Linked DNA regions of Vallitalea guaymasensis. The protein of the gene in region 2 binds, or shares a complex with, the protein of the main gene of each other region. Links are inferred from orthologs where the notes say so. Each region holds a gene or a part of one and is shown on either strand. Other genes may lie near its edges.

Region 1 (6,344 bases), 1.7 Mb from region 2 along the record:
AATGATCCATCCATTGTTACAACAGTCCAATCATCATCTAACCATCTAACTTCATACCTTCCAATATTAATCATCGGTTCTACTGCAATTACCATATTCTTTAGAAGCTTAGGACCTCTACCAATTATTTTATAATTTGGAACTTGAGGTTCTTCATGTAGTTTACGTCCAACACCATGTCCAACTAAGTCTCTTACAACTGAATAGCCTCTTTCTTCAACATAGTTTTGTATAGCAGATGAAATCTGGTGTAAATGATTACCTTCCTTGATGACTTTCAATCCTTCAAAAAAGCATTGCTTCGTAACATCAATCAGGTTTCTTGCTTCTTCACTTATCTCACCAACACCATGTGTTCTAGCAGCATCGCCATGAAATCCGTTATAGTAAGCACCAATATCAATACTTATTATATCGCCTTCTTTTAAAATTCTTTTAGTGCTAGGAATACCATGCACAACTTCTTCATTAATTGAAGCACAGATATTAGCTGGATATCCATTGTAATCTTTAAAAGATGGAATGGCGTTTTTACTTCTAATGAATTCTTCTGCTGCCTTATCCAGGTCAAATGTAGATATTCCTGGTTTTATCATTGATTCTAGTAATTCATGAGTATCAGCAACTATTTTGCCTGCTTCTCTCATGATTGCTATTTCTTCGTTGGTTTTAATTGTTATTGACATAACTTTACGCTCCTAATATCTCAACAATACTCTTAGTGACATCATCAATGTCAACTGTTCCATCAACAGTTATCAAGATATCTTTTTCTCCATAATATTCTATTAACGGACTAGTTTGTTTGTGATAAATTTCTAATCTCTTGAGTACTGTCTCTTCTTTATCATCATCTCTAAGTATCAGTTCTCTTGTACAGTTATCACAAATATCTTCCTTTTTTGGTGGATTATACTTTATATGATAAGTTGCACCGCAATTTAGACATGCCCTTCTACCAGACATTCTTCTTACAATATTTTCATCAGGTACATGAATATTAATTGCATAATTAATTTTTGTTTCCATAGACATAAGTGCTTTGTCTAAACTCTCAGCTTGAGGTATTGTTCTTGGAAAACCATCTAAGATAAATCCTTCTTTACAATCCTCTTGTAATAGTCTATCAGCAACTATATCTACAACCAACTCATCTGGAACTAATAAACCTTTATCCATATATTCCTTGGCTTTTATTCCAAGATCAGTCTTGTTTTTTATATTATCTCTAAATATATCACCTGTTGAAATGTGCGGGATATTATATTTCGCTGCTACCCTTTTTGCCTGTGTTCCTTTACCGGCACCAGGCGCACCTAACATAATTAATCTCATTTTATAACCTCCAAAGTATATCTTGTATTAGGATTATAGCAATTTAAGATTTAGAATGAAGATAGAATATGATTTCTGGCTTCATTCTTAATCTTGTATTATGCATTTAAAAATCCTTTATAGTGTCTCATAACCATTTGGGATTCAATTTGTTTAATTGTCTCAAGGGCAACACCTACAACGATAATAAGTGAAGTACCACCAAATGTAACATTCATGTCAAATATATTTGAAAGTATAACTGGAAGTAAAGCAATAAGTGCTAGTGCTAAAGCTCCAATTAATACAATTTTATTAAGAACATTTGATAAATAGTCTACAGTAGGTTTTCCTGGTCTAATACCTGGAACAAATCCACCATTCTTCTTCATATTATTTGCAACTTCAATTGGATTGAATATGATTGAAGTATAGAAATATGCAAAGAATAAAATGAATACAAAGTAAATAAGTGCTCCTGATATATTAGTAATCTTCAAGAAGTTAATAACAGAACCCCACCATCCACTTGGCTCACCAAAGAACTGAGTTATTGTTCCTGGGAACTGTAATAAGGATGAAGCAAAGATAACTGGGATTACTCCTGCCATATTTACTTTTAATGGAATATGTGTAGATTGACCACCATATACTTTTCTTCCCTGCATTCTCTTGGCGTATTGTACTGGAATTCTTCTTTCGCCTAATTGTATTAATACTACAAATGTAACCATTAATACATATATGATTAATAAGACAATTACAGGAATTAATTTGTTACCTGCTGTAGCAAGTTCGTATAATTTCTTTGTTCCAAATGGTAATCTTGATATTATGTTTATAAAGATAATTAAAGAAATACCATTTCCAACACCTTTTACTGTTATTTGCTCTCCAACCCACATTAAGAATGCAGTACCAGCAGTCATTGCGGTTACAGCAATAATTACTGAGAATATATTATAATCATAGAATAAGCTTCTACCAAGACCAATTGAGATTGCAACTGATTGTAGTAGTGCTAATACTATAGTACCGTATCTAGTGATTTTAGCAATTTTCTTACGTCCTTCTTCTCCTTCTTTTTGCATTTCCTCAAGTTTTGGAATAGCAATTGTTAGAAGGTTCATAATGATGGAGGATGTAATGTATGGAGTAATACCCATAGCAAACAATGTCATATCCTTGAACGCACCACCTGAGAATGCATCAAACATACCAAGTAATCCAGCCTCATCTGCATTACCGAACATATTTTGAACAACTGCAGGATTAATTAATGGTATTCTGATATGTGCTCCTATACGTATAGCAAAAAACATTAACATTGTGTAAATTATCTTTTTTCTTAAATCAGGTATTTTAAATGCATCACGAAGTGTTCTAAACATCTAAACCACCTCTGCTTTCCCGCCAGCGGCTTCGATTTTTTCTACTGCTGATTTACTAAATGCATTAGCTTTTACTGTAAGCTTCTTAGTTAAATCGCCGTTTCCTAAAATCTTAACACCATCTCTAGGATTTTTAACAACGCCTTGTTCTATTAGAGTTTCAACAGATACTGTAGCACCTGCTTCGAATCTATTTAAGACATCAACATTAATTCCAACGATTTCTTTTGAATTTCTACAAGTAAAACCTCTTTTTGGAAGTCTTCTATATAATGGCATTTGGCCCCCTTCAAATCCAGGTCTTACGCCACCACCGGAACGAGACTTTTGTCCGTTTTGTCCTCTTCCTGCAGTTTTACCATTTCCAGAAGCATGTCCTCTTCCTTTTCTATAATTAGATTTTCTTGATCCTTTTGCTGGTTTTAATTCTGTCAAATTCATGCTGTTACACCTCCTTGCTTATTTTAACCCGATTAAATTTCTTCTACTTTTACTAAATGTTGTATAGAATGGACCATACCTCTAATTGCTTTATTATCTTTTTGTTCAACAGTTTTATGAAGTTTTGTTAGTCCTAAAGCTTCTACTGTTTTTCTATGTTTAGGAATGGCTCCAATTGTGGATTTAACTAAAGTAATTTTTAATTTATCTGCCATCTTGGTTCCCTCCTATCCTAAAAGCTCTTCAATTGATTTTCCACGAAGTTTTGCTACTTCTTCAGGAGTTTTAAGTCCATCAAGCCCTGCAACAGTAGCTGTTACTACATTATTCTTGTTATTTGAACCTAATGATTTTGTTCTGATATTTTTGATTCCTGCAAGTTCAAGTACGGCACGAGCAGGACCACCAGCTATAACACCTGTTCCTTCTGGTGCTCTTTTCATTAAAACGGAAGCACTTCCGAATTTACCGATGTAATCATGTGGAATACTACCATTTTCATCTATAGGAACTTCAATAAGTCTTTTTTTAGCGTCGTCGATACCTTTACGAATAGCATCAGGAATTTCAGTTGCTTTACCTACACCTGCGCCTACATGCCCATTCTCATCTCCGACTACTACTAAAGCTGCAAAACGGAAGTTACGTCCTCCCTTTACTACCTTAGTAACACGTCTTATTGATACTACTTTTTCTTTTAGATCTAGCTTACTAGCATCAATCATTGTACGCTTCATGCTTCTACCTCCTTACTTAGAATTTTAACCCAGCTTCTCTAGCTGAGTCTGCCAATGCTTTTACTTTACCTTGATAAATGTATCCGCCTCTATCGAAAATTACTTCTGTAACACCTTTTTCTACAGCTCTTTTAGCAACAGTTTCTCCAACAAGAACCGCTGCAGCAACATTATTAGTTTTTTCTAAACCACTTTTAATGTCTTTTTCAACTGTAGAAGCAGCTGCTAAAGTATGACCACTTAGGTCATCGATAACTTGCGCATACATATGTTTGTCACTTCTAAAAACCACTAAACGAGGTCTTTCAGAAGTACCAATTATATTATTACGTATTCTTCTATGCTTCTTAACACGTACTTTAGTTCGTGATGTTTTCTTTATCATGGATTTCACCCCTTTACTTTTTTACTATTTACCAGTTTCTTTACGTCTGATTATTTCATCAGCGTACTTAATTCCTTTGCCTTTGTATGGCTCAGGTGGTCTCTTAAATCTTATTTCCGCTGCGTATTGACCTACTCTTGCTTTGTCAATTCCTTTTACGATAATAACATTTTGTCCTTCTACAACTGCTTCAAGACCTTCTGGATCTTCCATTTCTACTGGATGTGAATATCCTAAAGATAATACTAATTTTTTGCCTTGCTTTTGTGCTCTATATCCAACACCATTGATTTCTAATTTCTTTTCGTAACCTTTAGTTACTCCTTCAATCATGTTCGCTACAAGAGTTCTAGTTAAACCATGTAATGATTTCATTTTCTTTAAATCATTTGGTCTATTTACTACCACTTGGTTTTCCTCTTTAGAAATTAACATTTCTTTTGGTAATTGTTGCTCTAAAGTACCTTTTGCTCCTTTAACAGTTATAAAGTTACTTTCTGTTACATTAACTTCTACTCCTGCTGGGATTTCTACAGGTAATCTACCAATACGTGACATGCTTGCACCTCCTCGGATTAAATACCTTTGCGATATTGCAAAGCTTCATCCATTATATTTTATTTTTTATGTCTAATTCTTTAAAGAGAGTAGTAATTACCATATAAAAGCAATTACTTCTCCACCAACATTTTGTTTTCTAGCTTCTTTATCAGTTATGATACCTTTATTAGTTGAGATGATAGCAGTTCCAAGTCCACCTAATACTTTTGGTAATTCATCTTTACCTGCATATACTCTAAGTCCAGGTTTAGATATTTTCTTGATTCCAGCTATTACCTTTTCATTTTTATCTTTACCATATTTCATTTCTACACGGATAGTTTTGATTAAACCATCTTCTATTAATTTATATCCTTTAACGTACCCTTCATTTACCAAAATGTCAGCAACAGCTTGCTTCATTTTTGAAGCAGGTACATCTACAAAATCATGTTTAGCAGTATTTCCGTTACGGATTCTTGTTAACATATCTGCAATTGGATCGCTCATTGTCATAATTTGTGGCCTCCTTCCTATTACTAAATCTTACCAACTAGCTTTTTTAACACCTGGGATTTGTCCTTTATACGCTAATTCACGGAAACAGATTCTACATATTCCATATTTTCTTAAATATCCGTGAGGTCTTCCACATATTCTACAACGGTTATAAGCTCTTGATGAAAACTTTGGCTTAAGTTGTTGTTTAATTTTCATTGATGTTTTTGCCATTTAATCGATTCCCTCCTTATTATTTTTTAAAAGGCATTCCGAATAATGTTAATAATTCACGAGCTTCTTCATCAGTCTTAGCTGTAGTAACGAAGATAATATCCATACCTCTAACTTTATCAACTTTATCATATTCGATCTCAGGAAAGATTAATTGCTCTTTAATACCTAAAGCGTAGTTACCTCTACCATCAAATGCGTTAGGATTAACACCTCTAAAGTCTCTAACTCTTGGTAGGGCTAAGTTAATTAGACGATCAGCAAAATCATACATTCTGCTACCTCTAAGTGTAACTTTACATCCTATTGGCATACCTTCTCTAACTTTGAAAGCTGCAACAGATTTCTTTGCTTTTGTTATTATAGGCTTTTGTCCAGCGATTATTGTTAAATCACTAACAGCAGAATCTAGAATCTTACGATTCTCTTTAGCTTCTCCGACGCCCATATTAATAACTATTTTTTCAATTTTTGGTACAGCCATTTTATTTTTATAGTTAAATTTCTTCATCATAGCATCTACAATTTCATTATTGTAAACCTCTTTTATTCTACTCAAGCTAGTTAGCCTCCTCTCTACTATTAATCTATAACTTCACCTGTTGATTTAGCTATTCTATATCTAACATTCTTAGTACGTCCATTTCTGTCTTCTTTTACTACTTTAACACCTAATCTTGTAGGTTTTCCTTTATGAACATACATTACTTTTGAAGCGTTTAATGCTGATTCTTGGTGAACGATTCCACCTTGTTGATTAGCAGCGCTTGGTTTTGTATGTTTTGTAACCATGTTAACGCCTTC
Region 2 (6,543 bases):
TACGACTTATTCCAACAGAATCTACTGCTTCTTGTATCGTTATTGCTTTTTCTTTTTCCAAAAGCTTTTTAGCTTGAACTACCTTCAAGAATACTTCTGGTAAAGCTTTTCTCTTAATAATATAATAACTTGCTGTATCAGGCATTTCATCACCTTCGTTGTTTTTCTATTAAAAACATTTGTTTTTATTACGGAGATTATACCACTAATTTAATAAAAATACAAGGGATATGTATAAAATAAGTCAGGAATTTTGATTATTGCAAATGAAAATTCTAGTATTTCATATGTTCCATAGTAGTTTCATATATTTAGAAAACAAAAAACTTGTGCTTTGATAAACACAAGTTTCTATTAGTTATTAATTTTAATTCAGTTAAAAAATTAATTTATTGGATTAACCTCAAGTATGTATAATTATTCTTGTTCCTTAGATACTTTTCCTAGTTCTAATTGTTCTTCTTCTGATATAATCAAGTCTATATCTATTAGGATAACCATTCGCTCTTCCATCTTAGCTATACTTTTAATGTATTTCCTATTGATTCCTGTTACAATTTTTGGAGCTTCCTCAATATTTTTATCTTCGATATTCAGTATTTCCTGTACGGAATCAACAATAAATCCTATTTTCATACCATTAGTCACTGTTACGATAATTTTCGTATTTTCATCTGGTTCTTTTTCTTTTAGATGAAATTTCTTTCTTAAGCTGTATACCGGTAATACGCTACCCCTAAGGTTAATGATACCTGTTATATACTCTGGAGTATTTGGTGTTTTGACAACTTCTTGATATTTCTCAATTGTTATGACCTTCATTATATCCAAACCATATTCTTCTTTATCAAGCTTAAATATAACCTGTTGCATTGTAGACATATTCTTCACTCCTTTTGTAATTTTTTAGCATCTAATTATAGAATCCTGATTAGAGGGCTAACCATTGTAGATAAGCATTAATGAATAGATCAATCTTTCCGTCCATTACACTCTGTACATTACCAGTTTCTGCATTAGTTCTATGATCCTTTACCATACTGTATGGATGCATCACATAGGAACGTATTTGGCTGCCCCAACCTATTTCTTTGACTTCCCCTCTTATTCCTTCCATTTTAGCCATTTGTTCTTGTCGTCTTATTTCATATAACTTGGCTTTTAACATCTTCATAGCTCTATCTTTGTTCTTATGTTGTGAACGTTCATTTTGACATTGAACAACTACACCTGTAGGTATATGAGTTATTCTAACAGCTGAATCTGTTTTGTTAATATGTTGTCCACCTGCTCCACTTGCACGATAAGTATCTATCTTAATGTCTTCATCGTTTATTTCCAAATCAATATCATCATCTATCTCTGGTAACACATCCATTGATGCAAATGATGTGTGTCTTCTACCTGATGAATCAAAAGGAGATATTCTTACTAAACGATGAACTCCTTTTTCTGATTTTAGATAACCATAGGCATTTTCTCCATTTATTTGAATAGTTACAGATTTAACTCCTGCTTCTTCACCATCCAGATAGTCCAGTGTTTCTATTTTGTAACCTTTATCATCTGCCCATCTGGTATACATTCTAAGCAACATACTTACCCAGTCGCAAGATTCTGTTCCACCAGCACCAGCATGTAAAGATATTATGGCATTATTACCATCATATTCTCCAGATAAAAGTGTTCTGGTTCTAAGTTCTTCATAATCATTAATGAATTCCTTTAACGATGATGAAACCTCTTTGATGATTTCGTCGTCATTTTCTTCTATTCCCATTTCAATGAGAGTTTCAATATCTTCATATTCTTGTACAAGATTGTTGTAGTTGTCCACTTTATCTTTTAACTGCTTTATTTCCTTTAATACTTTTCCTGAATTCTCAGCATCGTTCCAGAATTCTTCTGATGCAACCTTGGCATCTAGTTCTTCTATCTTATTCTTTACATTGACCAAGTCAAAGTGAAACACTCATTTCATCTAATTTCTTTTTGTATGCTTGGAGTTCTAATTTGCTTTGTTCAAGCTCTAGCATTTTATCACCTCTATTATTTTTTTACCATTCAATCTTCCATCATGGCTATTGATTTCTACCACAACAGTATTTATATTTTTTACCGCTACCGCATGGGCATAACTCGTTTCTTCCTACTTTTCTTTCTTTTCTTCTTACAGGCTGCTTAGCCGCTTGTTGTTCGCCTCTGTTTGTTGATGTAACCTTGGCTACTCTTTCTCTCTCTATTTTTCTTGCTGGTCTTATACGATATAGAGCTCTAAGTGTAGCTTCCTGTATATTATTGGACATTTCTTCAAACATATCAAATCCAAGGAATTTATATTCTACTAAAGGATCTCTTTGACCATAAGCTCTAAGTCCTATACCTTGACGCATTTGGTCCATGTTATCAATGTGATCCATCCATTTTTGATCTATAGCTTTTAATAGGATAACACGTTCAGCTTCACGCATGAATTCTTCTTCGTCAAATTCGCTTTCTTTATCTTCATATAGTTTAGCTGCGATTTCATATAATTTTTCTGTGAATTTGTCCTTAGTCAAGGATTCTCTTTCTTCTTCTGTTGTATGAATTGATCTTATAGGTATAATCTCATTCAAAGACTCCATGAGTCCTGGTATATCCCACTCATCAAATTCTTGCTCTTCTCCTGCATGAGTATCAACAAATCTGCCAATAACTTCTTTTATCATACTCATGATGAAATCTCTCATGTTGTCCCCTTGAAGAACTTTCTTTCTTTCACCATATATAATCTCTCTTTGCTCATTCATTACTTGGTCATAATCAAGTAAGTGCTTTCTTATGGAGAAGTTATTTCCTTCAACTTTTTTCTGAGCATTCTCTATTGCGTTTGATAAGATACCTGCTGCGATTGGTTCTCCTTCAGGTAGCCCTAATCTTGTAACTGTATTTTTCATTCTCTCTGAACCAAATAGACGCATCAAGTCATCATCTAATGAGATATAGAACTTAGATTCACCAGGATCACCTTGACGTCCTGAACGACCTCTTAACTGATTATCTATACGTCTGGATTCATGACGTTCTGTACCAATTATTTTGAGTCCACCAGTTTCAATAACACCTTCACCTAATTTAATATCAGTACCACGACCAGCCATATTGGTTGCTATGGTAATAGCACCTTTTTGACCTGCCATTGCTACAATCTCAGCTTCTCTCTCATGATATTTTGCATTAAGTACTTTGTGTACGACTCCTTTTTTTCTAAGCATCTTACTTAATTCTTCTGATGATTCTATTGTTATAGTACCGACCAATACTGGTTGTCCTCTATCATAACATTCTGCAATATCATCGATGACAGCATTTACCTTTTCACGATGTGATTTATAAACTTGGTCTGGTTGGTCTTTTCTTACTATTGGTTTATTAGTTGGTATAGCTATTACGTCCATACCATATATTTCTCTGAATTCTTCTTCTTCAGTTAACGCTGTACCTGTCATACCAGATTTTTTATCGTATTTGTTGAAATAATTCTGGAAAGTTATAGTTGCAAGAGTTTTACTTTCTCTTCTTACTCTAACACTTTCTTTTGCTTCAATTGCTTGATGCAATCCATTAGAATATCTTCTTCCTGGCATTAAACGTCCAGTGAATTCATCTACAATAATTATTTCTTCTTCTTTTATAACATAGTCTTTATCTTTATACATAGTATTATGTGCTTTTAACGCTAATATAACATGGTGTTGTATTTCCATATTTTCTGGGTCCGCTAAGTTATCTACTTGGAAGAATTGTTCAACTTTTTTGATACCATCAGCTGTTAAAGATACTGATTTTGCTTTTTCATCAACTACAAAATCTCCTTCTTCTTGAATCTCTTCATTAAGTAAGGCACTCATCTTGGATATTTCTCCTATTACCTTACCTTTTTGTAATCTTCTAGCTATTATATCTGCCTGTTGATATAAATGAGTTGATTTACTGCTGTTACCAGATATAATCAATGGTGTTCTTGCCTCGTCAATTAATACAGAGTCGACCTCATCAATAACAACAAAGTTCAAATCTCTCTGTACCATTTCTTTTTTATATATAACCATGTTATCTCTAAGGTAGTCAAATCCAAACTCATTATTGGTACCGTATGTAATATCACAGTTATATGCTTCTCTTCTTTCTTCATTATCTATTCCATTAACTATAACACCTACTGTTAATCCAAGAAATTCATGTATTCTACCAATGTTTTCAGCATCACGTTTAGCTAAGTAATCGTTGACAGTAACTACATGTACCCCTTTTCCTTCTAAAGCATTCAAGTATGCTGCAAAAGGAGCTACATATGTTTTACCTTCTCCAGTTTTCATCTCAGCTATTCTACCTTGATGTAGTATTATAGCTCCGATCAATTGGACTCTATAAGGTCTTATGTCTACTGTACGCTTTGAAGCTTCTCTAACAACAGCATAGGCTTCAATTAATATATCGTCTAATGTTTCACCTTTTTTTAATCTTTCTCTAAATTCATTGGTTTTACTTTTTAACTGGTCATCAGTTAATTTTTCCATTTCTGGTTCTAAAGCTTCTATTTTATCTACTAATGGTATTATCCTTTTTATCTCTTTATCACTATGTGTTCCAAATACTTTTTCAAATAATTTTTTCATTTCTTATCACCTTTCACTTTTAGTTTTTTCAAATTGTATTTTCAGTGGAAGATTGTTTTATATTCATTTTACTTAAGATTACCTTATATTCAATGTATTTTCCATTATTATTTAATTTATAGTTAACCCTAAAATATTCTTCTAGAGTACTATTACTATCAGTGTAGAAAGTTAATGGTATCTGATTTAACCCATAATTGGTATCTTCTGTAATTATATTACTTTTATTGTTATTATCTAGTAAAACAGGTTTATAGGTATTTGTATATTCTTTGGTACACATTAACCTTGAATTCTCAATTTTATTATTTAGATAATTCTGTATCAAACTATATATTCTTTTAAACTTATCTTTTTTGTTTAACCTATTATCTATGGTATTCTCTAATTCTTTGAATACAGTTCCATTAAGAACCTGTTCTAGATTCCATTGACCATTGGCACGTATGGGCATAGTGGAATTATTTTGTACTTGAATTATCTGAGCATGAGAAATAAATGCTGATGGTAGACATATTGCATATATTAATAAAATCCCAGATATAGTTATATATTTTCTACATAGCTTACCCATATTGCACCTCCTAATAGTATTATTGGAATTTAATTTATATTTTATGATTTAATCTAATTTATAGGTCCTCAATATTTTACCACTAATCTTTACATTATTCAACTTTTTAGCAATATCTCTTTTTTAGTAATATTCTTTTAATGATAATAACGTAGAAAAATGCAAACCAAACAAGGGTAATATAGAAATAACAACCCACAAATTGTGAGTTGTCATGTTTAGAATGTATTGTTGAGTATATAACTTACAAATTCAATATTTGTTGTTGACCAAATATCATCTCTTGATAGTTTTTTCAATAATTTCTCTAGTTGCTCCCATGATTCTTCAGTATCGAATTCATAACTGTGTCCCCATACATAGAGTAGTTGAGCCTTCTCATCCTCAAGGAATTGATCTATTACTTGACCTAATCTACTATGATGACAAGTAGGATGTAATTTCAAGAAGTCTTTTGGAATTGTAAAATCCAACGTTGACCTTGTTGTTCTACCATATTGAATACCTAATTCATTAAGTACCTCAAGTGTTTTATCGTCATAGGCACCATATGGATAGGACATACCTTTAACCTCATAATCGATTAACGCTTCGAGATTTGTTTTATCAGTATTCATCTCTTCAAATATCTGTTCTTTAGTCAACTTTGTTAACCATGGATGTGTTAAAGAATGAGCCGAAACTTCATGCCCTTGAAATAATGTTTTAATCTCTGCACTATTCAAATGTCCTTCTGTATCTAATTTTCCAGAATTCAAATGAAATGTTCCTTTTAGATTATATTTGTTAAAAAGCTCTACCAGTCTTCTATCATTTGTTACGCCATCATCATAACTAAAAATTACAGCTTTTTTCTTATTTGATTCCATTATCTCATCTCCGTGAATTAGTCTTTTGATTTCATATTACCATATTAAATCATATTTTCCTTCTAATTTTAATAATCCTTCCAAATAATAGTAATCTCCATATATAATTGGAACATTGATATTCTTATTTGCTGGTAAATGGACTGTACCTAAGGTTATCAACCCTTCTTGTTCATCTTCCCATGAACCATAGTTATCCCCTAAAGATTTTAGCATTTTTAATGCTATTTCTATGTAATAGTCACGATCTTCTTCACAAAATCTTGCTATTTCTAATATTCCACTTGCTGCACAAGCTACTGCTGAACTATCCATTGCATAGCTAGTCTCCTTGGAAGCTCTAAAATCCCACACAGCCATATAATCCTCTCTTAAATTATTAATAAAGAAGTTGGATACTTTTTTTGCTGCGTCTAAATATTTCTTATCACCTACATAT

The links.
Region 1: the proteins of secA (region 2) and secY are in contact, whole or in part, in a crystal structure (PDB 3DIN), measured with the Thermotoga maritima proteins. The link is inferred for Vallitalea guaymasensis from one-to-one orthologs. Residues at the interface, in WP_004082002.1 of Thermotoga maritima: Glu261, Ala262, Arg263, Lys300, Ala301, Arg302, Thr303, Ile304, Ile305, Leu323, Tyr324, Asp325, Pro326, Val329, Ser330, Tyr333, Ile336, Lys340, Phe345, Val349, Glu363, Phe364, Tyr374, Ser375, Gly376, Gly377, Glu393, Ile395, Thr482, Ser483; in WP_004081795.1 of Thermotoga maritima: Glu108, Gly109, Glu110, Glu111, Ala236, Glu237, Arg238, Arg239, Ile240, Thr241, Ile242, Gln243, Tyr244, Ala245, Arg246, Arg247, Val248, Thr249, Gly250, Arg251, Arg252, Val253, Tyr254, Gly256, Ala257, Ser258, Thr259, Tyr260, Leu261, Pro262.

The regions. Positions count from the first base shown.
Region 1 is NZ_CP058561.1:1,882,701-1,889,044, forward strand. What follows is about bases 570-3,528. They hold secY (preprotein translocase subunit SecY), read right to left. Parts: upstream 2,706-3,528; coding sequence 1,434-2,705; downstream 570-1,433. Other genes in these bases: map (type I methionyl aminopeptidase), read right to left, coding at 570-686; HYG85_RS08425 (adenylate kinase), read right to left, coding at 691-1,335; rplO (50S ribosomal protein L15), read right to left, coding at 2,706-3,146; rpmD (50S ribosomal protein L30), read right to left, coding at 3,179-3,361; rpsE (30S ribosomal protein S5), read right to left, coding at 3,374-3,528. In the rest of the region: more of map, read right to left, coding at 1-569; more of rpsE, read right to left, coding at 3,529-3,883; rplR (50S ribosomal protein L18), read right to left, coding at 3,900-4,268; rplF (50S ribosomal protein L6), read right to left, coding at 4,293-4,826; rpsH (30S ribosomal protein S8), read right to left, coding at 4,923-5,324; HYG85_RS08465 (type Z 30S ribosomal protein S14), read right to left, coding at 5,355-5,540; rplE (50S ribosomal protein L5), read right to left, coding at 5,560-6,099; rplX (50S ribosomal protein L24), read right to left, coding at 6,123-6,344. UniProt on the Escherichia coli protein: The central subunit of the protein translocation channel SecYEG. Consists of two halves formed by TMs 1-5 and 6-10.
Region 2 is NZ_CP058561.1:3,557,487-3,564,029, reverse strand. What follows is about bases 1,872-5,029. They hold secA (preprotein translocase subunit SecA), read right to left. Parts: upstream 4,662-5,029; coding sequence 2,082-4,661; downstream 1,872-2,081. Other genes in these bases: HYG85_RS15225 (hypothetical protein), read right to left, coding at 4,690-5,029. In the rest of the region: HYG85_RS15245 (ACT domain-containing protein), read right to left, coding at 1-145; HYG85_RS15240 (chemotaxis protein CheW), read right to left, coding at 418-882; more of HYG85_RS15225, read right to left, coding at 5,030-5,235; HYG85_RS15220 (polysaccharide deacetylase family protein), read right to left, coding at 5,454-6,104; HYG85_RS15215 (glycoside hydrolase family 88 protein), read right to left, coding at 6,141-6,543. UniProt on the Escherichia coli protein: Required for protein export, interacts with the SecYEG preprotein conducting channel.